DNA from 3 places in the Cellulosilyticum sp. ST5 genome. Region 1 is predicted to be linked to each of the others. Evidence: a T-box and tRNA genes for the amino acid it is inferred to sense, from the RefSeq annotation. Region 1 holds a T-box; the other regions hold tRNA genes.
What was found. The T-box of region 1 lies ahead of metG (methionine--tRNA ligase). A T-box ahead of a tRNA ligase gene usually reads a tRNA of that ligase, here a tRNA-Met.
Positions count from the first base shown of each region.

Region 1 (10,367 bases):
ATAAGTCTATGAGCTACTCTTGTGCCTATTTTAAAAACGAAACAGATACTTTAGAAGAAGCACAATATAATAAGGTACATCATATTTTGAGGAAACTTAATCTAAAACAAGGTATGAGTTTATTAGATATTGGGTGTGGTTGGGGGTATCTTTTAATTGAAGCTGCTAAGACCTATGGCATTAAAGGAGTAGGTATTACCCTAAGTGAGCAGCAGTATAAAGGTTTTAAAGAGAGAATAAAAGCAGAAGGTTTAGAGGATTACTTGCAAGTAGAATTAATGGATTATAGAGAACTACGTGTCTCAGACCTAAAATTTGACCGAGTTGTAAGTGTAGGAATGCTAGAACATGTAGGTAGAGAGAATTATGACTTGTTTTTCAAAAGCGTAGATGCTGTATTAAAACCAGAAGGTTTGTTCTTGTTACATTATATTAGTGCTTATGGAGAATATCCTGGTGATGCTTGGATTAAGAAATACATTTTTCCAGGAGGGGTAATACCTAGTTTAAGAGAGATTATTCATTTGTCAGCAGACTATAAATACTATGTACAAGATGTAGAAAGTTTAAGAAGGCACTATGTTAAGACCTTGCTTTCTTGGTATGAGCGCTTTGAAGCGCATTTACCTGAGGTAAGAAAGCTGTTTGATGAAAGGTTTATACGTATGTGGCAGATGTATTTATGTTCTTGTGCTGCCAGCTTTAATAACGGCGTTATTGACTTACATCAGATTTTATTTACTAAAGGGGTTAATAACCAATTACCAATGACTAGAGAATATTTATATACACGATACAAATAATTAGTTTTTAGCATAAAATATCCTTTTTTTCGCATAATAAACTTGTACATCATTAGGTAAGGAAAGGATGAGATAATGAAAAAATACGTTTGTACAGTATGTGGTTATATTTATGAAGGTGAAACACCACCAGAGAAATGCCCTATTTGTAATGTAGGTAGCGATAAGTTTGAAGAGATGAAAGGCAGCCTCCAATGGGCTGATGAACATCGCATTGGTGTAGCAGAGGGAGTAGATCCTCAAATTTTAGAAGGACTTCGTGCTAATTTTATGGGGGAATGTACAGAAGTAGGTATGTATCTTGCCATGAGTAGACAAGCTGATCGTGAAGGCTATCCAGAAGTAGCAGAAGCATACAAACGCATAGCTTATGAAGAAGCAAACCATGCGGCTAACTTTGCAGAAATGTTAGGTGAAGTGGTTAAAGCAGATACCAAAGCTAACCTTATGGCTAGAGTGGATGCAGAGTATGGTGCTTGTCAAGGAAAGAAAGAAATAGCAACTCTAGCAAAAGCACAAAATTTAGATGCCATCCATGATAGTGTACACGAAATGGCAAAAGATGAAGCACGACATGGCTGTGCTTTCAAAGGCTTACTCGACAGATATTTTAAATAGCATAAAGGAGGAAAAAGTATGCCTAAAATTCATTGTGGTGTTGATACCTGCTCTTATAATCAAGATAAAGTTTGCCGTGCTAGTATTATTAATGTTGGAGGCAAAGGCTCTACAGATAATGAAAGTACTTGTTGTGGAAGCTTCCTTAACCGTTTAGGTTATAGTGACTTGGCGCAATATACTGAAAATAGAGGAGATACAGATGCTATTCTTTGTAAAGTAGATACGTGCATTCATAATAGCAGTGAGCATTGTTCATTAAACGAGCTTCAAATAGGACCTTCAAAGGAAGAAGCAGAGATTTACACAGAAACAGATTGTCTTAGCTTTGAAAGAAGATAAATTTAAAATCTATCTAGGTATAGGGACTTAGATAGATTTTTTTATTGCCATTTTAGGAACCTATTCCCTCTTTTAGAAATAGAATAATATGAAAGTATTTTAAAAGAGGTATTAAAGCATGGACAAGAAAACAATTTCAATGCTAGGTTTAGGGGTTTTGGCAGTTAGTAGCTTAGTTAAAAACAATGAAAAATCATTAGTAGACATAAGAAATAACGAAGAGAGCAATAAAGAATTTACTGTGCCAGGCATCTTATTAGATGAATTTATAAGCAGACGTTATAAAATAAGTTTTAAATACCCTAGAAGCTGGAGTAAAAATCCTAGATATGAAGATAAATATGAAGGGCCTACAGGTTTTTTTGAAGTAAGTACTTTTTCAGGTATAGGTGAAGATATAGATGCAGCTGTTAAGCAACAAATTAATGAAACTTATCAACCCTATGGCTCTAATCCTACAGTGAGAAATTTTATTGTAGATGGGCAGCCTGCAAGAGTTATTTATCCATCTGCTGATCAGTCTGCTTTTTTTAAAGACAGAGATGCTGCATTAGTGGTACAATATAAGGAACCTATTACAATAGATGGGGTACCTTATAAGTATGTCGTAATCTGGACTAATAAGGAGTACATTCCCCTTATTATGAGTACCTTTAAATTTGTTAATGACTAAAATATTTCTAAAGAAAATAAGGGATTGCTGTGAGATGATGCAGCAGTCCTTTTAGTATGAGGAGTATAATAGGAATATAGGAGCTAATAAAGGGAGTGAAAAGAATGAAATATTTTGATTTACACTGTGATACAGCTACAGAATGTTTTGAAAAGCGTCTAGGACTTTACAGAAACAACTTGCAATTAAGTATAGAAAGAGGCTTGAATTTTGAAGAGTGGGTACAAGTTTATGCCATTTGGATGAATGACAACCTTAGAGGAGAAGTCGCATATGAGCATTTTTGTAAAGTGTATAGCTACTTATTATTAGAGCTACAAAAGAATGAAGCTGTGATGCAATTATGTACAAGTGGTAGAGAAATAAATGAAGCATTAGAAAAAGGGAAAAGGGTGGCCTTATTAGCTGTAGAAGGTTCTGCAGCACTTGGTGGTAAGCTAGAACATATAGAGGACCTTTATAATAAAGGGATTAGATTCATGACATTAACATGGAATGGCCGCTCTGAAGTAGCTGATGGGTGTATGCAAGAATCAGCAGGTGGCTTAACAGACTTTGGAAAAGCAGTAGTAAGTGAAATGAATAGATTAGGTATGATTATAGATGTGTCACATTTAGCAGAAAAGGGCTTTTGGGATGTAGTAAGCCATAGTGACCAACCATTTATTGCAACGCATTCTAATAGTAAGAAGGTATGTGATCATCCAAGAAATTTAAGTGATGAGGCTTTTAAGACAATTGTAGAAAGGAAGGGACTAGTGGGAATGAATTTTTACCCTACCTTTATTAATGGGACTACAGAAGCCAGTATAAAGGAATTACTACCTCATATCTCACATTTTCTAGAACTTGGTGGAGAGAATGTCATTGCCCTAGGCTCTGACTTTGATGGTGCTACTATGCCTATGGATTTACCTAATATTGAAAAAGTAGAGTGTTTTTACAATGAGCTGGTCAAAAATTACGGTAAGATTATAAGTGACAAAATATGTTTTAAAAATGCATTAAATTTCGCCAATATACTAAATAAATGATAAAAAACAAAAAATAACAATATAATTTACAGCATTGAAATTGACAATCTAAAAAAACCGTAATACACTTAAAAAAGATGCAATAAGCTAGCTATTAGACTGGATGAAAGAAGGAAATGACGTGAACACAAATATGCCGTCTTTACTAAATAACCAATTTGCTTATTATGATGTGATTGAAAGTATTGTTACGGCATTAGATGCCAAAGATACCTATACAGCTAATCATTCCAGAAGAGTAGGAGGAATGGCTGATTTATTATGCGATTATTTAGGTGAAAAAGATAGTGTAAAAGCAACGGTGCATATAGCAAGTCATATACATGATATTGGGAAAATAGGTATTCCTGATCATATTTTAAATAAGCCAGGTAAGCTAACTGAAGAAGAGTGGGAATGTATGAAACGTCATACTTCTATAGGAGCTAATATTTTGAAAAAATCGGAAGCACTTAAGCCATTAAGTGATGTCGTTCTTTATCATCATGAAAGATGGGATGGTAAAGGCTACTATGGCTTAGAAAAAGAAAATATTCCTTTAGAAGCTAGAATCATAGCGGTTTGTGATTCCATAGATGCTATGACTAGTAAAAGAGCTTATAGAGAAACTTTATCTATAGAATATTGCAAAAATGAAATACAATCTAATATAGGTAGGATGTATGATCCGCGAGTAGCTAGTGTGGCAGTAAAACATTTTGAACATCTATTGAGCTTAAAGGTAGTCAGCTAGCAATTGAATAGGTGAGAGATTATATATTGAAATATTGGGTAAACTATGATAAAATAACACAAGTTAAATAGTTAAACATAGTGAAGAGAAGAGTAGGTTTAAGGATCTTTTAAAGAGAGCTTCGGGAGCTGAGAAGAAGCAAGGAAAATTAAACTGAACATGGCCTCGGAATGGTGCACCGACGATCCTAGGATTTAGGCTGCAACAGGTTTCGCCTGTTATAGCGAAAGAGTATAACTCCAAATGACTTTTAAAGAAAAAAGAAATGAAAACCTTAAGAGTAGAGTGGAAGTACTTAATGAGACTTATATTGTAAGGTATAAGTGAAGTAGAGTGGTAACGCGTGTGATGACCTCGCCTCTATAACAGTTTGTTATGAGGACGAGGTTTTTTGATTGTTTTTAATGAAGGATTAGAATCTCATTTACTTAGGCGTTTCACTAAATTCCATTAAACAGTTCATTTTTGTAGTAGTAGTTAGTTTTTAAATGATAGATTAAAACTAAATAAATAAGAAAAACTACTATATAAAATAATCATATAAGAAAAGGAGCATTTAAATGAGTAAACCAACGTATTACATTACAACACCAATTTATTATCCAAGTAACAAGCTTCATATTGGACATTCCTACACAACAGTAGCAGCTGATGCTATGGCCAGATATAAACGTCTTCGTGGTTATGATGTCATGTTCTTAACAGGAACAGATGAACATGGGCAAAAAATCGAAAGAAGAGCAGCAGAAGATGGTGTTACTCCACAGGCGTTTGTGGATCATATCGTTGACTGGATTAAAGACTTGTGGAAAACAATGGACATTTCTTATGATAAATTTATCCGTACAACAGATAAAGAACATGAAGAAACAGTTCAAAAAATCTTTAAAAAGCTTTATGACAAAGGTGATATTTACAAAAGTGAATATGAAGGTCTTTACTGTACACCATGTGAAAGCTTCTTTACAGAACACCAATTAGTAGATGGCAAATGTCCAGACTGTGGTAGACCAGTAGAAAAAGTAAAGGAAGAATCTTATTTCTTTAAATTATCAGCTTACCAAGATAGACTCATTAAGCATATTGAAGAAAATCCTGATTTCATTCAACCAAATACAAGACAAAACGAAATGCTTAATAACTTCCTTCGCCCAGGTCTTGAAGATTTATGTGTATCTCGTACATCTTTTAAATGGGGTATTCCAGTAGAATTCGATCCAGGTCACGTGGTATATGTATGGCTGGATGCGTTATCAAACTACATCTCAGCACTTGGCTACCTTCAAGCTGATGACAGTAACTTTAAAAAGTTCTGGCCAGCAGATGTACACTTAGTAGGAAAAGAAATCGTTCGTTTCCATACTATTATTTGGCCAGCAATGCTTATGGCATTAGATTTACCACTTCCAAAACAAATCTTTGGTCACGGTTGGTTAGTTATTAACGGTGGGAAAATGAGTAAATCACAAGGGACAGTAGTAGATCCTAGTGTACTCGTAGGTCGTTATGGTAGCGATGCAATCCGTTATTTCTTACTTCGTGAGATTGCCTTTGGTCAAGATGGTAACTTCTCTAATGAAGCCCTTATTTCAAGAATCAACTCAGACCTTGCTAATGACCTTGGTAACTTAACATCAAGAACAGTAGCGATGATCGAAAAATACTTTGGCACACTACCAGAGCTGCAAGAAAGTAATGAATTTGACGTGGATGTACAAAAGGTTGTTAAAGAGCAAATTGCTAAAATGGAAAGCAGTATGGAAAAACTTTTCTTCAACAATGCCCTTGAAGACATTTGGGTAATCATTAGAAGAATGAATAAATATATTGATGAAACAATGCCTTGGGTACTTGCAAAAGATGAAGCTAACCATGCTAAACTTGCAGGTGTACTTTATACTCTTTCAGAAGTGATTCGTATTGTCAGCATTATGATTGAACCCTTTATGCCACAAACACCAGAAAAAATCTGGGCACAATTTGGCATTGTAAGAGGCGAATTAACAGCTTGGGATTCTATTCATAACTTTGGAGCACTTTCAAGAACTGTAGCAGCTAAAAAAGGTGAAAATATGTTCCCTCGTATTGATAAAGAAAAGGAACTTGCCATTCTTGAAGCAGAAGCACCAACAGCTGAGCAAAAAGAAGAAGCAAAAGCTAAAGACAGCAAAAAAGCAGAAGTTAAAAAAGAAGAAAAGATAGAAGAAGTAGCAGAAATCACGATTGATGACTTTGCAAAGGTTGAGCTTAAAATTGGTGAAGTAATCGAATGTGAGAAAGTACCAAAAGCTGATAAACTTCTTGTATCTAAGATTAAAATAGGTGACGAAGTAAGACAAATCGTATCAGGTATTGCCGCTTATTATTCACCAGAAGAGTTCGTAGGTAAAAAGGTAGTGGTTGTAACGAACCTTAAACCAGTTAAACTTCGTGGCATCCTTTCACAAGGTATGGTACTTTGTGCATCAGATGATAACGGTAACTTAGTTGCAGTAGGCCCTCTTGGTGAAATGGTAAGTGGAGCAGTAGTAAAATAAATGATAGTAAATCCCCTGTAAGTCAGATACTCAAAAGAGTATGGGTCTTACAGGGGATTTTTTTAGAACGAAGATAAATTATTTGTTAGAAATAATTTAAAATTAATAATTATTAAATATTTATCTGCTATAATAAGACTAGAACAAGTCTGGAGGCACGACAATGGAGCGTATTTTAATTATTGATGATAGCGTGGCAAATATAAAAATTTTAAGTAATATATTGGCTAAAGATTATAAGGTTTCTATTTGTAAAAATGGAAAAGAAGGTATAAAACAGGCAATTGAGCAAGCACCCATTTTAATTTTATTAGATATTATTATGCCAGAGATGGATGGCTTTGAAGTGATTAAGAAATTAAAATCAATAGATAGTACGAAAGACATCCCCGTTATTTTCATTACGAGCCTTACAGATGATGAAAGCGAAGAAAGAGGTTTTAGCCTAGGGGCAGTTGATTATATTATAAAACCCTTTAATCCTATTATTGTAAAAGCTAGAGTTAAAGCCCATAGTGACCTTTATCTATATCGTAAAGAAATAGAGAATTTGGCTATGCTAGATGGACTAACAGGGATAGGTAATAGACGAAGTTATGATAGACACACAGATATTGAGTGGAAGAAGGCAATAAGTAAGCAATATGCTTTTACAGCCATGCTTTTGGATGTCGATTACTTTAAACAATATAATGATTATTATGGACACCTTAAAGGAGATGAAGTTCTTAAAAATATTGCTAGAACTGTTAGCAAAAATCTTCCTAATAAAAGTGATTATGTTTGTAGATATAGTGGAGAGAAGTTTATTGTTATTTTACTAGGAACGGAAAAAGAAGAGGCATTAATAATAGCAGAAAAGCTTAGGCAAGCAGTAGAAAATCTGAATATACCTCATAGTCAATCAACTATTGCTAAGAAAGTGACTGTAAGTATAGGTGGGATGACTAAGTCACCCAAAGAAGGTGAGGTACTTGATGATCTCATTGATATAGTTGATAGACATTTATATTGGGCTAAGGGAATGGGGAAAAATAGGGTTGTTTGGGAATATAATAGGGCTAAAGATCATTCTATTATAGAAATTTCTATGCTAGGGGATTTTAAGATTGCTATTGGTGATAAAAGCATTACCTCAACTATGAATCGTTCAAAAAAAATGTGGCTTATGTTACAGTACCTTATTGTGTTTAAGGATAAAGAGATTACTCAACAAGAATTAATCGAAGTACTTTGGCCAGGAGAAGAGGTTGAAAAACCTAACTATGCGCTTAAAACTTTATCGTATCGTTTAAGAGAAACACTGCAAAAGCTACAGGTTCCCTATGCTAGAGAATTAATTGTACAAAGTGGTGGTACTTATCATTGGAATAAAGGGTATATTTGCCGTATTGATTGCAATGAGTTCGAGAGACTATGTAAAAAAGCAGATAAAGAAGAAATCACAAAAGTGCAAAGACTGATTCTTTATAAAAAGGCCTTAAAGCTTTATAAAGGGGACTTTTTACAAGGGACTGTACCAGAGCAATGGATGTTTTCTACTCAGACCTATTATCATAGTTTATATATAAAAGCTTTACACAGCACTCTAAAGATTTTGCAAGAGCAAGAAAAATATGAGGAGATTCATTCTATTTGTCGTAGTGTTTTACAAAAAGAACAATTTGACGAAGAAATTTATTATTACTTTATTGATATGCTTATTAAAATTGGCAAGCCCCAAGAAGCCTTGAAAGCCTATAAGCATATTAAAGCAATGCTACATAAAGAGTTTGGAACCCAACCTTATGAAAAGCTTACTGAACTTTACAATGAAATAAATCAATAAAAAGGTGGATTCAATCCACCTTTTTATTGATTATGGCTGCTATTTCTATAAGAGTTGTTTGTGCTTGGTTAAAATCGTAATTCTCCTATTATGAGTTCCTTAACAAACATCTTCGTAAAAATCATATATAAACATAAGCATATGATAAAGAATTTATCCGAGAATTAGTATGTTTATTTCTGATTAATGTATAAAAATATTTGATATACCCATAATTAAGTCATATAATTGAAATGCATGTGAACTAGGTCATAGATATTTTGATAAGATAGGGAGGTTATACACATGACAAAAATAGATATTATATCAGGCTTTTTGGGAGCAGGGAAAACAACGCTTATTAAAAAACTCATTAAAGAAGGCTTTAAGGGTGAGAAGCTTGTGCTTATAGAGAATGAATTTGGTGAGATTGGTATAGATGGTGGATTTTTAAAAGAAGGGGGTGTAGAGATTACAGAAATGAACTCCGGATGTATTTGCTGTTCATTAGTAGGGGATTTTGGCACTGCATTAAAAGAGGTATTAGAAAAGTATAATCCAGACAGAGTTATTATTGAACCATCTGGAGTAGGTAAACTTTCAGATGTCATTAAAGCTGTTAAACAAGTGGCATTAGGAAATGAAGTAAGTCTTAATTGCAAGGTAGCAGTAGTGGATGCCCTAAAATGTAAGATGTACATGAAGAATTTTGGCGAATTCTTTAATAACCAAATAGAAAGTGCTAGTACTATTATTTTAAGTCGTAGCCAAAACTGCTCAGAAGAAAAATTGCATGAAACTGTTAAGCTTATTAAAACGCGTAATGCAGAAGCTGCGATTGTAACTACTGCTTGGGAAGAGATTACAGGTGATAAGTTATTAGCTGTTATGGAAAGTGGCAATTATTTAGAAAGGGAGTTATTAGAAGAGGAAGAGATATGTCCACATTGTGGAGGGCATCATCATGAACATGATCACCATGAAGATAAACATCATCATGAACATCATGACGAAGAAGGACATGATCATGATGAGCATTGTGACTGTAAGCATCATGCTGAAAGTGAGAAGGAGGAACATCATCATAAACATGATGAAAGCTGTAGTTGTGGGCATGATTACCATCATGAACACGGGCATCATCATGCAGATGAGGTATTCACTAGTTGGGGAATGGAAACACCACGACGTTTTGATAAAGAGGAAATAAGAACTATTTTAGAAAAGCTAGCTCATACAGAGACATATGGTGTTATCTTACGAGCCAAAGGTATTTTGCAAGACAAAGAGGGGAATTGGTTCTGTTTTGATATGGTGCCGGGAGAGTATGAAATAAGGGAAGAAGCAGCAGATTATACAGGCCGCTTATGTATAATAGGTACAAAGCTAGATGAAGCAGGACTTAAAGAATTACTAGGAGAATACTGAGAGAAAGAGAGAAGATCATATGAGAATTCCAATATTTTTATTTAATGGCTTGCTAGAAGCGGGGAAAACGGCTTTTATTGAAAGTCTTTTAGAAAAGCCAGCTTTCGCTGATGGGAAAAATACACTTGTTATTTGCTGCGAAGAAGGCGTGGAGGAGTACAATAAAGCACTATTTCAAAAGAATCATATTACCCTAATTAACCTTGAAGAGGAAGAAGCATTTACAAGTGAATTATTGGAAGAGTTAGCAAACACTTATGAGCCACAGCGTGTTGTTATTGAATTTAATGGGATGTGGAATTTAGAAAGTGCCTTTGATGTAACCTTACCGGAAAACTGGTTTTTATATCAAAGCTTGGTTCTAGTTAATGGAGAAACCTTTGAGCTTTACA
Region 1 is NZ_CP132338.1:2,918,300-2,928,666, reverse strand. Features, by position in the region: gene QTL86_RS14455 (class I SAM-dependent methyltransferase) at 1-803, shown strand, start outside; gene QTL86_RS14450 (NADH peroxidase) at 879-1,421, shown strand; gene QTL86_RS14445 (DUF1540 domain-containing protein) at 1,440-1,763, shown strand; gene QTL86_RS14440 (hypothetical protein) at 1,882-2,436, shown strand; gene QTL86_RS14435 (dipeptidase) at 2,541-3,470, shown strand; gene QTL86_RS14430 (HD-GYP domain-containing protein) at 3,592-4,203, shown strand; T-box leader at 4,275-4,568, shown strand; gene metG (methionine--tRNA ligase) at 4,764-6,740, shown strand; gene QTL86_RS14420 (diguanylate cyclase) at 6,904-8,568, shown strand; gene QTL86_RS14415 (CobW family GTP-binding protein) at 8,854-9,975, shown strand; gene QTL86_RS14410 (GTP-binding protein) at 9,995-10,367, shown strand, end outside.

Region 2 (10,367 bases), 260 kb from region 1:
GCACCGAGAGCCGATGAAGGACGTGATAAGCTGCGAAAAGCTACGGGGAGTTGCAAATAAACCTTGATCCGTAGATATCCGAATGGGGAAACCTGGCAGAGCAAACCTCTGTCATCCTATAGCCAATACGTAACTATAGGAAGGGAACGAAGGGAACTGAAACATCTAAGTACCTTCAGGAGGAGAAAGAAACATCGATTTCCTAAGTAGCGGCGAGCGAAAGGGAAACAGGCCAAACCAGATTACTTGTAATCTGGGGTTGAGGACTGCGTCATGGCAAGAATGCGGATAGCTGAAGAGTCTGGAAAGTCTCATCAAAGAGGGTGATAATCCCGTAAGCGAAATCCAAGTGAAGCCTAGCAGTATCCAGAGTACCACGAGACACGAGAAACCTTGTGGGAAGCCGGGGGGACCACCCCCCAAGCCTAAATACTCCTCGGTGACCGATAGCGCATAGTACTGTGAAGGAAAGGTGAAAAGAACCCCGGGAGGGGAGTGAAAGAGAACCTGAAACTCTATGTTTACAAGCAGTGGAAGCGCCATATGATGCGCAACCGCGTACTTTTTGTAGAACGGTCCGGCGAGTTACTAGCTGTGGCAAGGTTAAGTACCAGGAGGTACGAAGCCGAAGGGAAACCAAGTCTGAATAGGGCGCCAAAATAGTCATTGTTAGTAGACCCGAAACCGGGTGACCTACCCATGTGCAGGATGAAGTTACCGTAAAAGGTAATGGAGGTCCGAACTCACATCTGTTGAAAAAGGTGGAGATGACGTGTGGGTAGCGGAGAAATTCCAATCGAACCCGGAGATAGCTGGTTCTCCTCGAAATAGCTTTAGGGCTAGCGTTGATAGGAGTCTAATGGAGGTAAAGCACTGAATTGCCTAGGGGGCCCACAAGCTTACCGAAGCATATCAAACTAAGAATGCCATCAAGATACCGTCAGCAGTCAGACTACGAGTGATAAGACACGTGGTCAAAAGGAAAACAGTCCAGACCATCAGCTAAGGTCCCCAAGTGTGTGTTAAGTGGAAAAGGATGTGAGATTTCGAAGACAACTAGGATGTTGGCTTAGAAGCAGCCACTCATTCAAAGAGTGCGTAATAGCTCACTAGTCGAGAGATCTTGCGCCGAAAATGTCCGGGGCTAAAACACACCACCGAAGCTATGGAATTCACAATAGTGGATTGGTAGAGGAGCGTTGTAACGACGCAGAAGCAGTACCGTAAGGAGCTGTGGAGTAATTACAAGTGAGAATGCCGGAATGAGTAGCGAGATACAAGTGAGAATCTTGTAGGCCGAATATCCAAGGTTTCCAGAGTAAAGCTGATCTGCTCTGGGTAAGTCGGGACCTAAGGCGAGGACGAAAGTCGTAGTCGATGGACAACTGGTTCATATTCCAGTACTACCTATTATCAGAACTGCAGGGACGCAGGAGGATAGGCAAACCCAGGAATGGTATCCTGGGCCAAGCACAAAGTCGCACCTAACAGGCAAATCCGTTAGGCGAGGATGAAGTGTGATGGGGATCGAAATAAAAGTAGAGAAGTTGCTGAATCCACACTGCCGAGAAAAGCTGCTATTGCGTGATAGGTACCCGTACCGTAAACCGACACAGGTGGATGAGGAGAGAATCCTAAGGCCGACGGGAGAAGCGTTGTTAAGGAACTCGGCAAAATGACCCCGTAACTTAGGGAGAAGGGGTGCCTACTTAGGTAGGCCGCAGAGAATAGGCCCAAGCAACTGTTTAACAAAAACACAGGTCTTTGCTAAACCGAAAGGTGATGTATAAGGGCTGACGCCTGCCCGGTGCTGGAAGGTTAAGGGGAGAGGTTAGTCTAAGGACGAAGCTTTGAACTTAAGCCCCAGTAAACGGCGGCCGTAACTATAACGGTCCTAAGGTAGCGAAATTCCTTGTCAGGTAAGTTCTGACCCGCACGAAAGGCGTAATGATTTGGGCACTGTCTCGACAGCGCACCCGGTGAAATTGTAGTACCAGTGAAGATGCTGGTTACCCGCGACAGGACGGAAAGACCCCGTGGAGCTTTACTGTAGCTTGATACTGAGGTTGGGTATTACATGTACAGGATAGGAGGGAGACTGAGAAATCTGGACGCCAGTCTAGGTGGAGTCGCCGGTGGGATACCTCTCTTGTAATACTTAACTTCTAACCATGGCCCGTTACCCGGGTCTGGGACAATGTCAGGTGGACAGTTTGACTGGGGCGGTCGCCTCCTAAAGAGTAACGGAGGCGCTCAAAGGTAACCTCAGAATGGTCGGAAACCATTCGAAGAGTGCAAAGGCATAAGGTTGCTTGACTGCGACACCGACGGGTGGAGCAGGTACGAAAGTAGGACTTAGTGATCCGGTGGTATGAAAGTGGGATTGCCATCGCTCAACGGATAAAAGCTACCCCGGGGATAACAGGCTTATCTCCCCCAAGAGTTCACATCGACGGGGAGGTTTGGCACCTCGATGTCGGCTCATCGCATCCTGGAGCTGAAGCAGGTTCCAAGGGTTGGGCTGTTCGCCCATTAAAGCGGTACGCGAGCTGGGTTCAGAACGTCGTGAGACAGTTCGGTCCCTATCCGTCGTGGGCGCAGGAAATTTGAGTGGAGCTGTCCTTAGTACGAGAGGACCGGGATGGACGGACCACTGGTGCATCTGTTGTCATACCAATGGCATAGCAGAGTAGCCAAGTCTGGATCTGATAAACGCTGAAGGCATCTAAGCGTGAAGCAGACCACAAGATAAGATTTCCCATCCGAAAGGAGTAAGACCCCTTAGAGACTATGAGGTAGATAGGTTGGAGCTGTAAGTGTAGTAATACATTGAGGTGACCAATACTAACGGTTCGAGGGTTTGACCTAGATAATGAAGGTTAAATGGTTGTAGTATTTGTTCTTGAGAGTATGATAATAAAACTCTAATAGTTTTTGGTGGCGATGCGCTTAGGGGAAACACCCGTTTCCATTCCGAACACGTAGGTTAAGATCTAAGCGGCCGATGGTACTTGTCTGGAGACGGACTGGGAGAGTAGGTGGCTGCCAAATTTTTATTTTTTAATAATCATTAATATAAGTATAAACAATAACGCGGGATAGAGCAGTTGGTAGCTCGTCGGGCTCATAACCCGAAGGTCACAGGTTCAAGTCCTGTTCCCGCTATTAAGAAAGAAGAACGGTAATGCTCGTTTTCTTGCTAAAAAGCCTTCCATTTTAACGCGTAGATTAATATCTATAAGTTAAAATGGAAGGTTTTTGTGATTATAAAATTTTCATTTGAGGTTGATGTATGTTGTGGAGGGTGCATAAGAGAGAAGGATTATAACAATATGATAAAGAATAACAAGGGAGTTAAGTAATATTTTTATTACATTTATCCTCAGATAAAAAATAATAATCTCTATTGCATGATATTCTACTGTTTGGTTTATTATATGCTTATTCAGAATCAGGTATGAAACGCTTATGTTTTTTTCTAAAAGAAACAGGGGAGGTTTTCATATGATATTTAAATTGCCTACAAAAGTAAGAATAGTTATTATAGCCACATCTAATAGCAATTTCTTCTAAAGGTAAAATGGTTTCTAGAATAAGTTTTTTTGCTAACACAGAACGTCTAAGATGGATATAGTCTGTAATGGTATAACCAGTTTGACTTTTAAAAAGCGTACAAAGGTATGTAGGCGAGATATTGATAAAACTAGCGATCTGCGCTAAAGATAAATTCATAGTTACGTGCTCATGTATAAACATGAGTGCTTTTTTTATGATTGGATTTTCATGTTTTTCAATAAGATATCTTTAAGTTGGTTATGAGGACTTCATTATTATAGAAGACTTAAGTTTAAACATTCCAAAAGGAAAGGTTGTTTCTCAATAAATGCTACAAGCCGTTAAGAAACACTAATTAGTCTTGAATAATAATTATTATAAGACTATAATGATGACAAAGATTAAAATAAATTAGAATGATTGAGATGTATAAGACGATTAAATATATTTCAAAATGCTATATTTAGTGATTAACCTTTTAAAGACATATTAATGACGAGATATTCGCCAATAAGGTAATAAATAATAAAATAAAGAAATGGAGGAAAGAGAGTGGAAGAATTATATAATCAAAGAACTATAATGATGAGTACAGTAACCAAGGAAGGTATGCCAGCTATCAGCTATACACCTTACGTAAAAATAGGAAATGAATTTTATATTTTTATTAGTGAAACAGCTGAGCACTATCATCATTTAGTGAATAATCCTCAAATAGCTATTATGCTTATTGAAGATGAAAAGGATGCCAAGATACTATTCGCAAGAACTAGAATGACTCTAAACTGCAAAGCTAAAAAACTTGAAGCAATGAATGAAGCTGCATGGGATTTATTTAAGGAACAATATGGTGAAAAGATGATGGCACCTTTAAAAGAGCTAGATTTTGATATGTTTCAGCTGACACCAGAGAATGGAAGGCTTGTAAAAGGTTTTGGACAAGCTTCTACTATACAAATAGTAAATGGAGAAATGGTACTTACTCCAATAACTGGTGAAGGTCATAAAAAAAGAAAGAAATAAAGTACAGCTTAATTAAGGTAAAGTGTACTATTTGAGGTTTTAGATTCTATACTGACATAAAGAAAGTGCGTTCCTAAGATATGGGAACGCACTTTCTTTATCTAATAATTTATAGGATACAGTGTATAGATGATTATTTGGATGTATCAAAATAGCTGGATTATCATCAAATTGATTTTTAAGATGTAAACTCATTATTTGAAAGAAGCATTATAAAACATATATTTTTTCCAATCTCCATGAGCTATATATTTACCCTTGTTTCTCACATGCTTTTCATTGATATATAAGTAAACCCAACAAAGTTCCTCTTTACCAGTAGATAATAAAATAGGTTTTTTCTCACGGATATATAAATCTTTCTCAGAATCACCTGTATAGCCTTCTAAGAGATCAATACTTTTAAGATGCTTATCATTAGAGAGGGTACAGATTTCTCCATGAACTATATCATTTCCACTTACGATAGCAGGATAACCAGCAGGAAGGTGATAAAGAGAAAATCCTTTTATACAACCGGGCTCAATATGCTTAACGCGATTTTTGAGTACTTTATCATGGTTCCAAAAGTCTTTACGTAATGAGCCATAAACAAATATTTTTTCCATTGTATTTCTCCTTCTTTCTAAGTTAATAATCAAATGTCGTAGAGAAAGGAACTGTCTACAATTCTAGCTCAAGTGAGAGATAATAATCATAGACAGCACCATAAAAATGAAATATAAATGTTTTAGATAAAAGGTGATTTACATCCTTAGCAGATAGCACCTGCTGCAATGTGTAAATCTTCAGTATGAGTTGCAGCTGCCTGGATGCAAAGTGCAAGACCTTTAGTGATGTCAGCTTGAGACATAGATGGCATATTAGGTTTAGCTGTTACTTGTGCTGGAATATAAGGTACGTGAATGAAACCACCACGGATAGTTGGGAATTCTGTATGAATCATATGAAGTACACCGTACATGACATGATTACATACAAAGGTTCCAGCACTATTAGAAACAGAAGCAGGAATGCCTGCTTTAATCATAGCTTGTGTCATAGCTTTAATTGGCAAATTAGAAAAATAAGCAGCAGGTCCATGATCTGCGACCTTAACATCTACAGGTTCATTACCTTCGTTATCTTTAATACGTGCATCATCAACATTAATCGCAATACGTTCTGGTGTAATACCAAAGCGTCCTCCTGCTTGTCCTACAGAAATAACGATATCAGGTTGGTGTAATTCTATGGCAGCTTTAATTTTAGCTAAACTTTTTCCAAACACTGTAGGAATTTCAAGTTTAATAACCTCTATAGTGTCAATTTTGTCTGGAAGAGCCATTACAGCTTCTAAGGCAGGATTAATACTTTCTCCTCCAAATGGGTCAAACCCTGTAATTAATACTTTCATGATTTGTTCTCCTTTCAAATTCATTAAATGGAATAACTAGAAACCTAAGAAATACATGAGAGCTATATGAACAAGTAACAATGGGATAGCTACATAAGCTTGATATTTAATAACTGCATTTTTATTTTTTATATTTAATAAAGCTACAGGAAGAATGTTAAAGTTAGCAGCCATAGGTGTCATAAGTGTTCCACAGTAACCAGCTGTAAGTGCTAAGGTTGAACAAATAACGATATTTCCACCCTGCATAAACACGAAAGGAACACCAATACCAACTGTAATAACAGAAAAGGCAGCAAAGGCATTTCCCATAACCATAGTAAACACAGCCATACCCACACAGTAAGCAGTCACACCAATTAATATGTTACCTTGAGGGATGAAATTAGAAATATTAGTAGCAATAACATCACCAACACCAGCAGCAGTAAAGAGTGAACCGAGTGCTGCTAAAAGTTGAGGTAAAATACAAGTAACACCAACTGCTTGAAGCATACGATTACTATCTGCAGAAACAGTCTTAACATCTGCTTTAGTAATAAAGAGCGTAAGAATAATCGTAATAAAAGCAGCTATACCTATAGCAACAGTACCACTAAAGTTAGTAAATTTAGCAATACAGATAACCAAAATAGCAATAGTAATAGAAGGAATAAAAACTTTATTACCTAACACTTTAGCTTGAGCTGCAGAAAATTCGGGTTTAGGTGCGTTAACCTTACCAATCTTAACTTGTTTGGTAGCTGTTAAGATACCAATAATTATTAATAAGATACCAACAACAGTACCAGGTAGGAGACTACCGAATGTGAAAATAGTTCCTAAGATAGCCCAAAAAAGAGTGGTACCTATACGTGTTGGACTAGTATGATCTTTTATGATATTAAAGGCTACTAAATACATTAATAATCCCACGCATACATAAAAGATTTCAAGTAAAATAGAGTTATTCATTATTTAGCACCTTCTTTCTTTGCATAACGTTTAGCAATTTTCTTATCTAATAATGTATTTTGAATAAAACCGAAAATAAGTGCGATAACTGCTACAGGAATAGCGGCATTAGCTACAGATAAGGCATCTACTTGATATCCAAGTTCTTCTAAAGTTCCTACTATAAGTAGAACACCTGAATTAGCTACGAAAATATTTTGGGCAAAGAAGTTACCTAAGTTATCTGCAGCGGCAGTCATAGCCTTGATATCTTCTTCAGTTTTTTCATCTACAGTACCATATTTGCTGACAGCAGCACCTTGAGCCATAGGTTCAATAAGTGGACGAACAAATTCTGCTTGCCCAAGTTTGACACCCACTGCAATGGCAATCTCACGAATAAACAAATATAGAGTTGCAATACGTCCAGCAGACATTCCTTTAAGTTTTTGTATTAAGTGTGTAGCACGTTCCTTTAGACCATATCTCTCACATAGTCCGATGATTGGTAGGATGAGTAAGAAAAGTGCCATAGAACGTTGAGTAGTAAAGGTACTACCAAGAGTATCTAAGATTTCTACAATATTCATGCCGCCTAGAAAGCCTGTAAGTACACCAGCTGTAAGTACAACAGCGATGGTATCAAGCTTTAGGATAAAACCAGCGACGATGACTAAAATTCCGATAAGTTGCATACAATACCTCCTATTTATGTTAACTAGATTATATTATACACAAAAAATAGTAAAGAATAAATAAAAATACATAATGTGCTTTAAATTACCATTGGAATATATGGATTAAAATCGAAAAAATACTTCAGATAGAACTACAAGATAAATTAACTAATATCATCCTAAGTAAAAAATTACTAGATAAATAAGATAGATAGAAATAAGTATAGGATATTAGCTTTAAGAGAAATAGAACACAAGCCAGATGGGGGAGGGATAGATAAGGTCTAGATAGAACTAATGCTGCATAAATATACAAATTAGTATTGCAAACTATTAGTATTTGGCCTTTTTACCAGAATTAAGGTATAATGCTTATATACTATAAAAAATAGAAGATGGTACTTATTTGTTACTTAAAATGATACATAAATGAACCTCAATTCACTAGTCAATAAATTGTATATAAAACTAGCAAGTGGATTATACTGGATGATATAGAGAAAATAAAAGGGAGAAGTGCTTATGGAGAGAACATTTATTATGATTAAAAGTGACGGAGTAGCTAGAGGGTTAATGGGAGAAATTATTAGAAGAATTGAAAGAAAAGGCTTTAAAATTACTAAAGCGCAGCTTCTAAGTCCTGCTAGAGAGCTAGTAGAGAAACATTATGAGGAGCATATAGGTAAAGTGTTTTTTGAAGAGTTAGTAGAGTATATATTAGAAGGACCAGTCATGGCTATGGAGGTACAGGGAAAAGATGTGATTGCGGTTATGCGAAGCATTATGGGTGATAAAGATCCAATTAAAGCTATTCCAGGTACTATTAGAGGTGATTATGCTAATACAGTAACTAGAAATCTCATTCATGGTTCTGACTCCTTAGAGCATGCAGAAAGAGAAATAAACCTTTGGTTTAATTAAAAAGTAAATACAACAATAAGAAATCAATTAAAAAGCTGAGTTAGGCCCGTGTGCTTAACTTAGCTTTTTTCGTCTAGTAGTTGAGGCTTTTTCTAAATGGATTTAACAGATAACGATAATAAAAATTTATTTTTATTGAATCAAAAATTCATACAAAGTAATCTAATAAGTAGAACATGCATAAAAGAGGGGAAATAGGGAGATGAACAAGAAGGAATTTGTCAGGCAGGCAGAAATAATAAAAAAGCAGCTCTATAAGACCGCCTATTTATATTTAGGTAATGAGGCAAATGCCTTAGATGTTGTTGATGAAACGATTTATAAAGGATATAAAGCGCTATGGCAGCTTAGAGAAGAAGAATATTTTACCACATGGATGACACGCATTCTCATTAATGAGTGTAAGAAAGAACTAAAAAGGTTATCTAGGATAAAATGCCAAGAATCATTAGTGACGAAGCAAAGTGAAGACTATGATTATGATCAATTACCTCTTAAAGAGGCTATTAGAAGTTTACCAACACAGCTGAAGGATGTGGTTATTTTGCGGTACTTTTCTGGATACACTTTAGCTGAGGCTGCAAAAGCATTAAATATTCCACAGGGCACAGTAGTTACCAGGCAGAGAAAGGCTTTAAAGTTACTAAAATTAGAATTAGGAGAGGAGGAATAAGGAATGAACAGAAAAGAAGAATACGAACTATTAATGCAAGAAATAGAGGTAACACCCGTTAGGCTAGAATATGCAATTCAGCGTACAGAAGCTAAGGTAAAAGCCAATAGATGGCAGCGTTTCTTTGGAATACCGATAGGAACAGGTTTGACTTTTTTGATGGTGTTTACCATATTAGTTAATAGTATTCCTACCTTTGCCTATAGTTGTGGTAATATTCCTCTTATAAAGGAATTAGCAAAGACTGTTGCTTTTTCTCCTTCTTTAGATGCAGCAATTGAAAATAAGTATGTGCAGCCAATTAACCAAGAAAAAGTTATTAATCATATGAAAGTACGCATTGAATACCTTATTGTAGATCAGAAACAGGTCAATGTTTTTTATTCGTTAGAATCAAAGGATTATGAAGAGGTGAATATAGAACCTGAGATAGACGATAGAAATGGAGATACACTAGAGGGTTATACCTTGGCTTCTAGTAGTTATGGTATGCCAGATGGAAAGATTAATTATATAACCATAGATTTTGTGGATGGGGAAGTGCCCGAAGGATTAACCTTAAAAATAGGTGTTTATGATATGAAGTCTAGTTATGATCTTCCTATTAGTACGTTTACCTTTAAATTAATATTTGATCCTCATTACACAGCACAAGGTGAGAAATTAACAATAGGTCAATCCATTGTAATAGATCAGCAAAAGCTAACATTAGAAGAAGTAGAAATTTATCCTACACATATGAGAATTATACTTGAAGATGAAAAAGAAAACGCTGCTTATCTTAAAAGTATGACCTTTTACTTGGAAAATGAAAAAGGAGAGCGGTTTGATAAAATAGCCAATGGTATTTCAGCAACAGGGAAAATAGATTCTCCTATGATGAATGTCTATAGGGTGGAAAGTGCATTTTTCTCTGAGAGTAAAGAGCTTACTTTATATATTACTGGAGCAGAATGGCTAGATAAAGATAAGCAAAAGATGAAGCTAGATTTAGCAAATACAAGTGCTGAAAGCTTACCAGAGGGTGTGACTTTTGAAAGTGCAGAGAGAAGAGGTAAGAGCTGGTATTTAACATTTAGTGGAAACCAGTATGAAGATAATAAAAATTATCAAATATGGAATGGCATCTATTATGATGAACAAGGTAAAGAATATGAATACAATGGTTGGTCAACAGTTAGTGGGATTT
Region 2 is NZ_CP132338.1:3,174,862-3,185,228, reverse strand. Features, by position in the region: rRNA gene QTL86_RS15540 (23S ribosomal RNA) at 1-2,868, shown strand, start outside; rRNA gene rrf (5S ribosomal RNA) at 2,934-3,051, shown strand; tRNA gene QTL86_RS15530 (tRNA-Met) at 3,093-3,165, shown strand; gene QTL86_RS15525 (helix-turn-helix transcriptional regulator) at 3,442-3,756, opposite strand; gene QTL86_RS15520 (HugZ family protein) at 4,108-4,578, shown strand; gene QTL86_RS15515 (gamma-glutamylcyclotransferase family protein) at 4,773-5,186, opposite strand; gene pcp (pyroglutamyl-peptidase I) at 5,333-5,974, opposite strand; gene QTL86_RS15505 (DUF979 domain-containing protein) at 6,011-6,928, opposite strand; gene QTL86_RS15500 (DUF969 domain-containing protein) at 6,928-7,602, opposite strand; gene ndk (nucleoside-diphosphate kinase) at 8,107-8,505, shown strand; gene QTL86_RS15490 (sigma-70 family RNA polymerase sigma factor) at 8,708-9,178, shown strand; gene QTL86_RS15485 (DUF4179 domain-containing protein) at 9,182-10,367, shown strand, end outside.
Region 2: it encodes a tRNA-Met, which carries the amino acid that the T-box ahead of metG (methionine--tRNA ligase) is inferred to sense. The anticodon was not compared.

Region 3 (10,367 bases), 460 kb from region 1:
GATGGCATTCGCTTCAAAGGTCGTACCATTTTCTTCGATATCTATATCTATCCCTGCTTCTCCCATAGTTTTTACTTCAACTTGTAGAGCAGCTAACATCTCTTTTATTTCTTTTACTTTTCCTTTATTTTGAGTTGCTACTATAATTGTTTTCATCATTTACTCCTAACGGCATCATTTCTTGTGTCTCTGAAATAAGTATATCTACATCCAATAAAAGAATCATTTGATCTGCTTTTTTGATAATTCCTTGTATACAACTTACTTCTTTTTTTCCTAATATAGTTGATGATTCTTCTATATGCATGGTTTCTACTGTTAATATCTCTGATACACTATCTACAATAAACCCAACCCTATTATCCTTTAGATTCATTAAAATCAGTTTTGAATGACTTAAGTTTTCGTGTAATGGCAGGTTTAGTCTTTTTCGTAAATTGAATATGGTAAATACAACACCTCTCACATTGATAATCCCCTCTATATAATCGGGCACCTCTGGTACAGGCCTTATTGATTCATAATTTTGTATTTCTAACACCTTTATTATATCCATACCAAACTCATGTTCTAATAATTTGAAAACGACAATCTGCTTACTCTCCATAAGACATTCCCCCTGAATATCAATCTTTTTGATGAATCCATCCTAAATAAGCATTCATAAAGCGGTCTATATCTCCATCCATAACGGCTGAAGTATTTCCTGTTTCCTCACTCGTCCTATGGTCCTTTACCATATTATAAGGATGAAAAACATAGGATCTAATTTGACTTCCCCAAGCGATATCTTTTTTTTCTCCTCGTATACCATCTATTCTATCCATGCGCTCCTCTTGTTCTTTTTCATAGAGTTTTGCTTTTAGCATTTGCATAGCTCTTTCTCTATTTTGAATCTGTGAACGTTCATTTTGACATTGTACTACGATATTAGTTGGTAAATGAGTAATACGCACAGCTGAATCTGTTGTATTAACATGTTGTCCACCTGCTCCTGTCGAACGATACGTATCTATACGTAAGTCTTCTGGCCTAATATCAATTTCTATTTCATCTGTAATCTCAGGTATAACATCGCACGAAGCAAAGGAAGTATGTCTTCTTCCAGAAGAATCAAAAGGTGATATACGTACCAGACGATGAATCCCCTTCTCTGATTTTAAATAACCATAAGCATTTTCACCACTTATTTGAATGGTTACCGACTTAATACCGGCTTCATCTCCATCGAGATAATCAAGGACTTCCACCTTAAAACCTTTTCTGTCAGCCCATCTTGTATACATTCTAAAAAGCATAGCTACCCAGTCGCATGCCTCTGTTCCACCTGCTCCTGGATGGAGTTCTAATATGGCATTATTACGGTCATACTCCTGATCTAACAATGTGGCGGTAAGCATTTCGCTGTAATCTTCTTCAAAAGTTTTTGCACATGCTTTTGCTTCCTCCGCCAATCCAAGATCCTCGTCCTCATTAGCCATTTCTATAAGCACCAAAATATCTTCAAAACTACCACATAATTTATCGTATTTTTCTATACGATCTTTATAGCTTTTAAGTTGTTGTAGTACACTTTGCGCTCTTTCTATGTCGTTCCAAAAAGCATTGTCCATAGACATCTCTTCTAACTCACTAGCTTTAACTTTGCATCCTTCAATGTCAAAGACGGTTCCCCATTTCAACTAATTTCACTTTATACGGTTGCAAACTTATCTGCAATTGTTCCATTTCTAACATCCTATCACTCCTTTTGTATTTATCATAGCTTGTTTATGTCTCTTTGTTCAACTATTTTCATTCATAAAAGCTAATTTCATAAAAAGAAACAGCTTAAATAGGTTTAAGCTGTTTCTTTTGGTAATAGCGGGAACAGGACTTGAACCTGTGACCTTCGGGTTATGAGCCCGACGAGCTGCCAACTGCTCCATCCCGCGTTATTCTTCTAATAACAAAGCAACACTATATGCTCTGTTAATTTAAGTATAATCCATGTATCATTTTTGTCAAGGCTATTTCTTTTCTCGAAAGACAATTGTATCCTCTTCTACCATACCCAGTTGATCTGTTGCTACCTTTTCAATATACTCTTTAGAGTTAATATCTGTCACTTCTTTTTGTAGTGCCTCTAGCTTATCTTGTTGAACAGCTACTTTTTCTCTTGTTACTTCTAACTCTTTATCAACTTTTTGGTTCAATACCCTAAGATTTTGTCCACTTACAAACAAGCCCACTACTCCTAGGGTAGTGACGATAAATGCAATTCTTAAAATGATTACTTTTTGTTTTCTCATTTGTATCCCTGCTTTTATATAAAATTAAAATTTATTTTGTATCCTTCTTACTTATTATAATATAAAAGCTATTAGCCTTTGTAAATCATATTTTTTGATTTTTTAAAAAACGTTCTGTTTTTTTATCTGCCTCTTGTTGATATTTCTTCCTGGCAATCGCCCGTCTTTTAAGTTTTTGATAGTATTTCATCTGATTGTGTTTATTTTGTATGTAATTTAAAGGAACATTAATCAGCCTTATAGTTCCTCTAACAGGGATAAGGATTAGATGGTAAAGCTTCCTAAGTACTGCTTTTACATAATTAATAATCCTAGTCATAATTCCCATAAAAACAATGCTAAAGGTTAGGAAATACAGAGTTGCTCCTAAAATAATACCAATAAAGATATAAGGTCTTATATCTGCATAATTACATATATAAAGCATATAGAACCCAGTAAAACCACAAAAAATCCAGTATAGCATATCTTCTAGCTGTACAAAGAAATTAGGGTGCTTTATAATTTTTCTCACAATTCTTACTAGGTCAAATATAATCCCCATCATAATCCCTATTTCGATAGAAGTGATAAAGAGCCTGGTTTGACTGCTTACAATTTGATTCATAACATCACCGACTTATTTAAATAATTTCGACATAATCGTGCCCTTTTTCTTACCTTGGCTTTGATTATCATGATAAATAAGTTCATCAACTGTTCCTTCTACAATCACCTCTCCATCATCAATATTCATCTTAATGATATGGAGCCCGTCTCCTTTAATCTCCAGATACCCTTTACCCGTTTCTAATTCTATAACTTCTTCATCAAAAGAAAAAACTTCTGTTACGCCTGTAATAGATAGCTTTTCTCTATCTGATAAAGTAAGCATGTGCTTTCGTCCCATTTTTTCTTCCATTTTTATCATCCTTTCATCTTATAGCCTTCTATAACTATTTATATGAAAGGAAATGATATTTATTACAAAATACGGTACAAGTTATCTGTTTCTTCTTTTTTTACATGTTCCTTAATTTCTAACACTTCATACTTAGCGGTCTGCGTCCCAAAACGAATCTCTATAACATCACCTATCTTTACATCAGTTCCTGGTTTTGCAAGCTTATCATTAACCATCACTCTTCCACTATCACATGCTTCTTGAGCAATAGTTCTTCTTTTAATGATACGACTAATCTTTAAGTATTTATCTATACGCATCTTATCCTCCATTTGAAAAAAAAAAATCTACACTAACAGTGTAGATTTTTATATATTAGTTACCTTTAACAACATCTTTTAAAGCTTTACCAGGTTTGAATTTAGGTGCTTTTCCACCTGGGATTGGCATTTCTTCATTTGTTTTTGGATTTCTACCTACACGTGGTTTACGCTCTGTAACTTCAAATGTTCCAAAACCAACTAATTGAATTTTTCCCCCAGCTTGAAGTTCTTCCATTACAACATCTTCAAAAGCCTTAAGTGCTTTTTCAGCATCTTTTTTGCTAATTTCTGCTTTTGCAGACATAGCAGCTACTAATTCAGATTTGTTCATTATTTGTTCCTCCTCTATTCATGTTTCTAACATGGATATATGTATTGAAAATTTTAGGTTCAATCTTTTGGAACCCTTGAATTTTCAATATATCTAAATCTATTTATAAACTTTTCCATTGATTTTGTCAAGGCAAATTCCGCATTTATCTCAAAAAAAGTGGATAATTTTACTACAGCAAACAGGATTTCGCCTATTTTTTCTTCATTTTGTACAATATCACCTTGTTTTACAGTATCTTTTATGCAATTCAACCTATCAATTAACCCTTCTAATTCCTGTAAAATATCCCTATTTATAGCTCCACTTTTTATTGCTTTCTTTTGTACTTTTTGAGTTTTAACTAAAGCGGGAAGTGTCTTAGCTACTCGGTCCATAGATTCCACCAAGCTTGTCTCATTTTTTTCTTTTTGCTTAAGTTCTTCCCAATTAGCCAATACCTCCTCGGAATTTTCCACCTTCGTATCCTTAAAAACATGAGGATGTCTATAAATTAATTTATGCGCTAAGTCATGGATTACCTCTTCTAAAGTAAATTCACCATCTTCTTTTGCAATTTGTGTATGCATCAGCACTTGCAATAGTACATCTCCCAATTCTTCTCTCATTAAAGGTATATCATTATTTTGTAAAGCTTCCATAAGCTCATAGCTTTCTTCTAATAAGCAGGGAATAAGAGATTCATGCGTTTGTTCTCTATCCCAAGGACATCCACCCTCACCTCTTAGTTTTTCAATAATTGCTACCAAATCCTCATAGCTATATAATGACTCCATTACTCTCCTCCTTGGCAGTTAAAATGCTTATTTCTTTATTTTATCACACCAATTCCCTCCGTACTATAAAGAAAACTTCTCATTTATCTCTTACATTAATCTCAAATATACTCTTTATACCTCTTAGTAACTATTAAGGATGACTCTTTCCTTACTTCTTAAAAATATCATTAACAGTTATTAAAAACAAAAGCCAGCAACTTAATCAATGATTATTAAGGTTGCTGGCTTTTATTTTATTGTTCCATCTGTTTACCTATAAAGCCAGAAGCAGAATAAGCTAATTTTTCTTCTACTTCACCCATAGCATTATTTTTATTAGCTGAAAGAAAGATAACTGCTCCTATAGCATCACCTTCACAAATAATAGGTGAAATCACTTCTGAATAATAGCTTTCTGTAGTTCCTTCTAGAAGAATAGGTACAAATTTTGCATCATCTTTAGTTGCTTTGAAAATAGAGCGTCCTTGAATAATTTTTTCTAAATGACTACTAATACTTTTATCTAAAAATTCTTTTTTAGAACCACCGGCCACAGCAATAACTTGATCTTTATCAGCAATACAGGTGATATGTCCTGTTGCTTGTGCTAAGGCATCCGCATATTCTTTTACAAAAGAGCTCAGTTCACCAACCGGAGAATACTTTTTCAAAATAACTTGCCCTTCATTGTCTGTAAAGATTTCTAAAGGATCTCCTTCTCTAATACGTAATGTGCGTCTAATCTCTTTAGGGATAACGACACGACCTAAGTCATCTATTCGTCTAACGATGCCTGTTGCTTTCAAAAGAAACAACCTCCTTAACAATGTCAAATTGATGATATATAGCTTTAACTATAATTTACAATTATTATGCTACATATTTTGGGATTCTATGCATGATACTCCTTGCTTTCGCTTTATATAATAAATTATTACCAATATCATCAAAACTCATTCAAAAAAAGAATCAAATCATAAAAATGATTTGATTCTTTTAAGATTCTTCACCGAGATTCATAATATGAATATTTTCGTAAGACTCTGTCTTTTCTACTTTGTAAGTTGCACTAAGTTCTGACAACTCATGATTCACAAAATCCTGCTGAATTTTTCTAATAGCAGCTTCTTTCATTGTTACTTCATCCATATCATTAAGCTCTTCTACTTTTACAATTTCATAACCCATACTCGTTTCAATAAGCTTAGGATAAACTGCTCCTATTTTTGCTTCATTAAATACTACCTCTTCTAGACTTTCTTCCATTTCTCCTTTTTTGAAAGTATACTGTCCATCATTTGTACTTACAGCAGCATCTTCTGAATACTTTCTAGCAAGTATCGTTAAATCTTCACCATTTAATGCTTGATTTAAGACATCTTCTGCTCTTTTTTTTGCCTCCGCATCCTTATCAGAAGGTAATGTATTACCCTGTTCATCTTTATTCTTAATGAGCACATGAGTAATAGTCGCACTTGATGTAAATTCACCTTCTTCTTCAAGCACTTTCATAGCTTCTTTAAGTTCCTCTTCATTAGGAATATAGGTTCCACCTAATTGACTAACAACCTTTTCTTCTAACTTTCCATATTCTAAGAACTTCTCATAATCTTTTTGCTTAATGCCATAATTTGTTACAAATTCTTTATTTGTCTCTACATAATTTTTAGCAGATTCCTTAATGGCACTCTTTTCTTCCTTTGTAAGCTTATTAATACCTGCTTCTTCTGCTTTTTGTTTTACGGCTACATAATAGGTTATGGATTTAAGAGCTCTTTCCTTTGCAAACTCCTCTGGTGTTTTTCCTTCTATAGGATCAACATCCCATATGTTAGGTAAAATACTCTCTAGACCGCGCTGTGTTGACCATAAGAAAATACGATATAAGGGCTCTGATACCTTTTCACTATTAACAGTGGCTACTATTGTTTCTTTGGCGCAACCAGTTAATCCAAAAGCCATAATACTTGCTAATACTAGCATAATTAAGGTTCTACTGATGCTCTTCACGCTACTCTCTCCTTATACAGTTCCTTTTTCTCTTTGTAAACTATTATAGCTTATAATCATTCACTCTTCAATTTTTTGAGCAGATGTAATATATTTTTAATATTACTAAGTAGTTCTTTTTTCCCTGCTTCTTCTAGATTCGCTTTAAAAGCAGGTTCCTTGCCTCCTACGAATTTTAGATTTCTACCATACTCTTTAAGTATTTCAGGTACTTTTTCAGCATTAAGAGGTGCATTTTCTTTAAACTTAAAGGTTACATGTTTATTGTTCTCAGATACTAAAATAATATATAAATCATGTGCCATAGCTTTGATAAGGGCAATGTCTAATAAATTATATACAGCCACTGGGATGTTTCCATAACGGTCTTCAATTTCTTCTTGAACATCTAAATAGTCTGTTTCATTTTTAATCGAAGCAATCTTCTTATAAATATCCAACTTTTGTATTTCATCAGGAATATAACTACCTGGAATATAAGCATTCAACTTAATTTCTATAGTTGTTTCATATTCTTCCGCTACTTCTTCCCCTCTTTCTTCACTCACTACTTCCGCTAACATTTTGCAGTACAAATCGTATCCAATAGACTCCATATGCCCATGTTGCTGAGCACCTAATAAATTGCCTGCCCCTCTAATTTCTAAGTCTCTCATTGCAATTTTAAAACCAGCTCCAAGTTCAGTAAACTGCTTAATGGCCTGAAGACGCTTCTCAGCTACTTCTTTTAGCACCTTATCTTTTTGATACATCAAATAAGCATACCCCATACGACTTGAGCGCCCAACACGTCCACGAAGTTGATACAACTGACTCAGCCCCATACGATCTGCATGATTCATAATAATTGTATTCGCATTAGAAATATCCAAACCCGTTTCAATAATAGTAGTACATACTAAAACGTCAATTTCACCTTCTATAAAGCGTAACATGATTTGCTCCAGTTCTCGTTCGCTCATTTGTCCATGAGCAAATGCCACTCTTGCTTTAGGAATTAGCTCTTGAATAGCATGTGCCTTTTCTTCTATGTCTTTGACTTGATTATGAAGGAAATAAACCTGTCCTCCTCTAGCTAACTCTCTATTAATGGCATCCTTAATAAAGTCTTCACTATACTCAATCACATAGGTTTGTACAGGTTTTCTTTCAACCGGAGCTTCTTCTAAAACACTCATATCCCTAATCCCTATTAAACTCATGTGAAGGGTTCTCGGAATAGGTGTTGCTGTTAAATTCATTACATCAACTTGTGTACGAAGCTGTTTAAGTTTTTCTTTGTGAGTTACACCGAAGCGTTGCTCTTCATCAATGATTACAAGCCCCAAGTCTTTAAACTGTACATCCTTGGATAACAATCTATGGGTCCCGACGATAATATCTACTTTTCCACTTGCTAGGCCTTCTAAGCTTTTCTTAATTTGCTTAGGCGTTCTAAAACGTGAAAGCAATTCTATGGTAATAGGATAGTCTGCCATACGTTCTGCAAAACGCTGATAATGTTGCTGAGCTAAAATAGTAGTTGGTACAAGATATGCCACTTGCTTGCTATTTTGTACTGCTTTAAAAGCAGCACGGATAGCCACTTCTGTTTTCCCATATCCTACATCTCCACAAATAAGACGGTCCATGATTTTGTCACTTTCCATATCTTTTTTAACATCTTCAATAGCTTCTAGTTGATCACCAGTTTCTTCATAAGGAAACATAGCTTCAAATTCTTTTTGCCAAATCGTATCTTCTTCATAACAAAATCCTCTTGAATATTGTCTTTGGCTATAAAGCTTAACAAGCTCTTTAGCTATATTTTGAATAGCTCCTTTGACTTTTGCTTTAGATTTTTTCCACTCAGATCCACCTAGTTTACTAAGTTTAGGCGCCTTACCTTCTGAACCTACATACTTTTGGACCATATCCATTTGATTGATATTAACGTACAATACATTGTTGTCTGCATATTCTATTTTTAAATTGTCTCTACTAATACCTTCAATAACAATTTGCTCGACCCCTTTAAATACACCGATACCATGTTGTTCATGTACAACATAATCTCCAGGTGCAAGTTCCAAAAAGCTTTGTATTTTAGCACCACTGTGTTTTTTCTTGGATTTTTTGGTTTTCTTATCTTTTCCAAATAAATCTTTATCAGCCACTATATAAAGGCCTAAATCCTCATAATAAAAACCTTTCTCTAAAACACCCTTGTAAATTAGAATTTGCCCCTTCTTAACTTCCTCTTCACTATTTTCACTATAACTCGCAATGACTCCTCTTTCTTCTAGCTCACTCATAAGACGTAAGGATTTTGCTTTAACACCTGATAAAATAATAACTCTTTTATTATCTTTCTTCCATTCCTTTAAATCCTTCTCTAGGAGTTCAAGATTTTTATATAAAGTATTATTCTCATGCACTTTCAGGGATAGCGTATAAGCAACATCAAAAGTCGCCACTTCTGCATTAAAGTTCATGAGAAAAAGTTTAGTAAAGGTTTCCATTCGCACAATTAAATGCTCATACTCAAAAATAAGCTGAATTTGTTTGGGTAAAATATGCCCGTATTCAAGGCGATCTTTCATACTCATACCGTATTCTTCTAGTACCCGTTCACATCTTGCCTTTGTTTTAACTGGTTCATCAATAATGAGAAGTGTTTCTTTAGGTAAGTAATCTAAAATAGATACTAATTTTAGCGAAGTATATGGTATATACAACTCTAATCCTCGGGGACTAATATCATTTTGAATTTGATCTATTGCCTCTCCCACTTGTTCCTCTATCTTAAGTGCGCTTTCCTTTTTACCGGCTTGTCTTAACGCTTTAGTAGTCTTTTTCAGGTCTTCTTTAATCGCTGGAATAGCTTCTTTTAAAAGGTCTAAATGAAAAATAATTTCCTGATTAGGCACAATACGTAGTGCCTCTACCTTTTGAATAGAGCGTTGTGTTTGCACGTTAAAGTTCCTTATAGAGTCGACTTCATCATCCCAAAGTTCAATTCTATAAGGTTCTTCATCAATAGGTGTATAAATGTCTATAATACCGCCACGAATGGCAAATTGTCCCATTCCTTCTACTCGCCCAACTCGTTCATAGCCCATTTGCACTAATTCACGTTCTAAACGGCTAATGTTAATGCATTCTCCCGCTTGTACAATCTTTGTATAAGATTCCCATGTTTCTTTAGGGGACAAAGGATTAAGTAGGGCCTCAATAGGAATGATAAACACTGCCTTTTCTCCTTTTTGTAAGGCCTCAATCACTTTAATACGCTGGGAAGTAATATCCATACTGTGCACATCTGCGTTATAAAACAAGATATCTCTTGCGGGATAAATATACACTTTTTCTTTACCGTTTAAAGCCATCATATCTTCTGAAATTTGCTTGGTACTTGGCTCATCATAAGTGATAATTACAAGTGGCTTTTCAGTGAAGCAACCTATGCCATATGAAAAATGACCTTTGCAGGCATCTATCATGTTTACAACCTTGACATTTTCACCGTACTCCAGATGCTCTAAAAGCTGTGACATTCCCTGCACTTCTTTTAAAGGTTCTATAAGTCCTTTATGTTTATATCCCAATTTAATCACCGTCTTACTTTTAAGTTATACTTATTCATTGCTTTATCAATGCCATCCGTTACAAACATAGTTGTAGCATCTACAGCATCCTTAAATCTAGGCCCTATTATTTTAAGATCATCTTCTGAAAATCTACCTAATACATAATTAGCCAAGTCCCAACCTGCTGGTTTTTCACCAACAC
Region 3 is NZ_CP132338.1:2,462,658-2,473,024, forward strand. Features, by position in the region: gene QTL86_RS12085 (XTP/dITP diphosphatase) at 1-156, opposite strand, end outside; gene QTL86_RS12090 (chemotaxis protein CheW) at 125-607, opposite strand; one part of gene prfB (peptide chain release factor 2) at 627-1,661, opposite strand; one part of gene prfB (peptide chain release factor 2) at 1,663-1,737, opposite strand; tRNA gene QTL86_RS12100 (tRNA-Met) at 1,862-1,934, opposite strand; gene QTL86_RS12105 (FtsB family cell division protein) at 2,010-2,291, opposite strand; gene yabQ (spore cortex biosynthesis protein YabQ) at 2,377-2,898, opposite strand; gene yabP (sporulation protein YabP) at 2,911-3,192, opposite strand; gene QTL86_RS12120 (RNA-binding S4 domain-containing protein) at 3,255-3,494, opposite strand; gene QTL86_RS12125 (HU family DNA-binding protein) at 3,550-3,828, opposite strand; gene mazG (nucleoside triphosphate pyrophosphohydrolase) at 3,888-4,577, opposite strand; gene spoVT (stage V sporulation protein T) at 4,841-5,392, opposite strand; gene QTL86_RS12140 (peptidylprolyl isomerase) at 5,583-6,596, opposite strand; gene mfd (transcription-repair coupling factor) at 6,653-10,132, opposite strand; gene pth (aminoacyl-tRNA hydrolase) at 10,189-10,367, opposite strand, start outside.
Region 3: it encodes a tRNA-Met, which carries the amino acid that the T-box ahead of metG (methionine--tRNA ligase) is inferred to sense. The anticodon was not compared.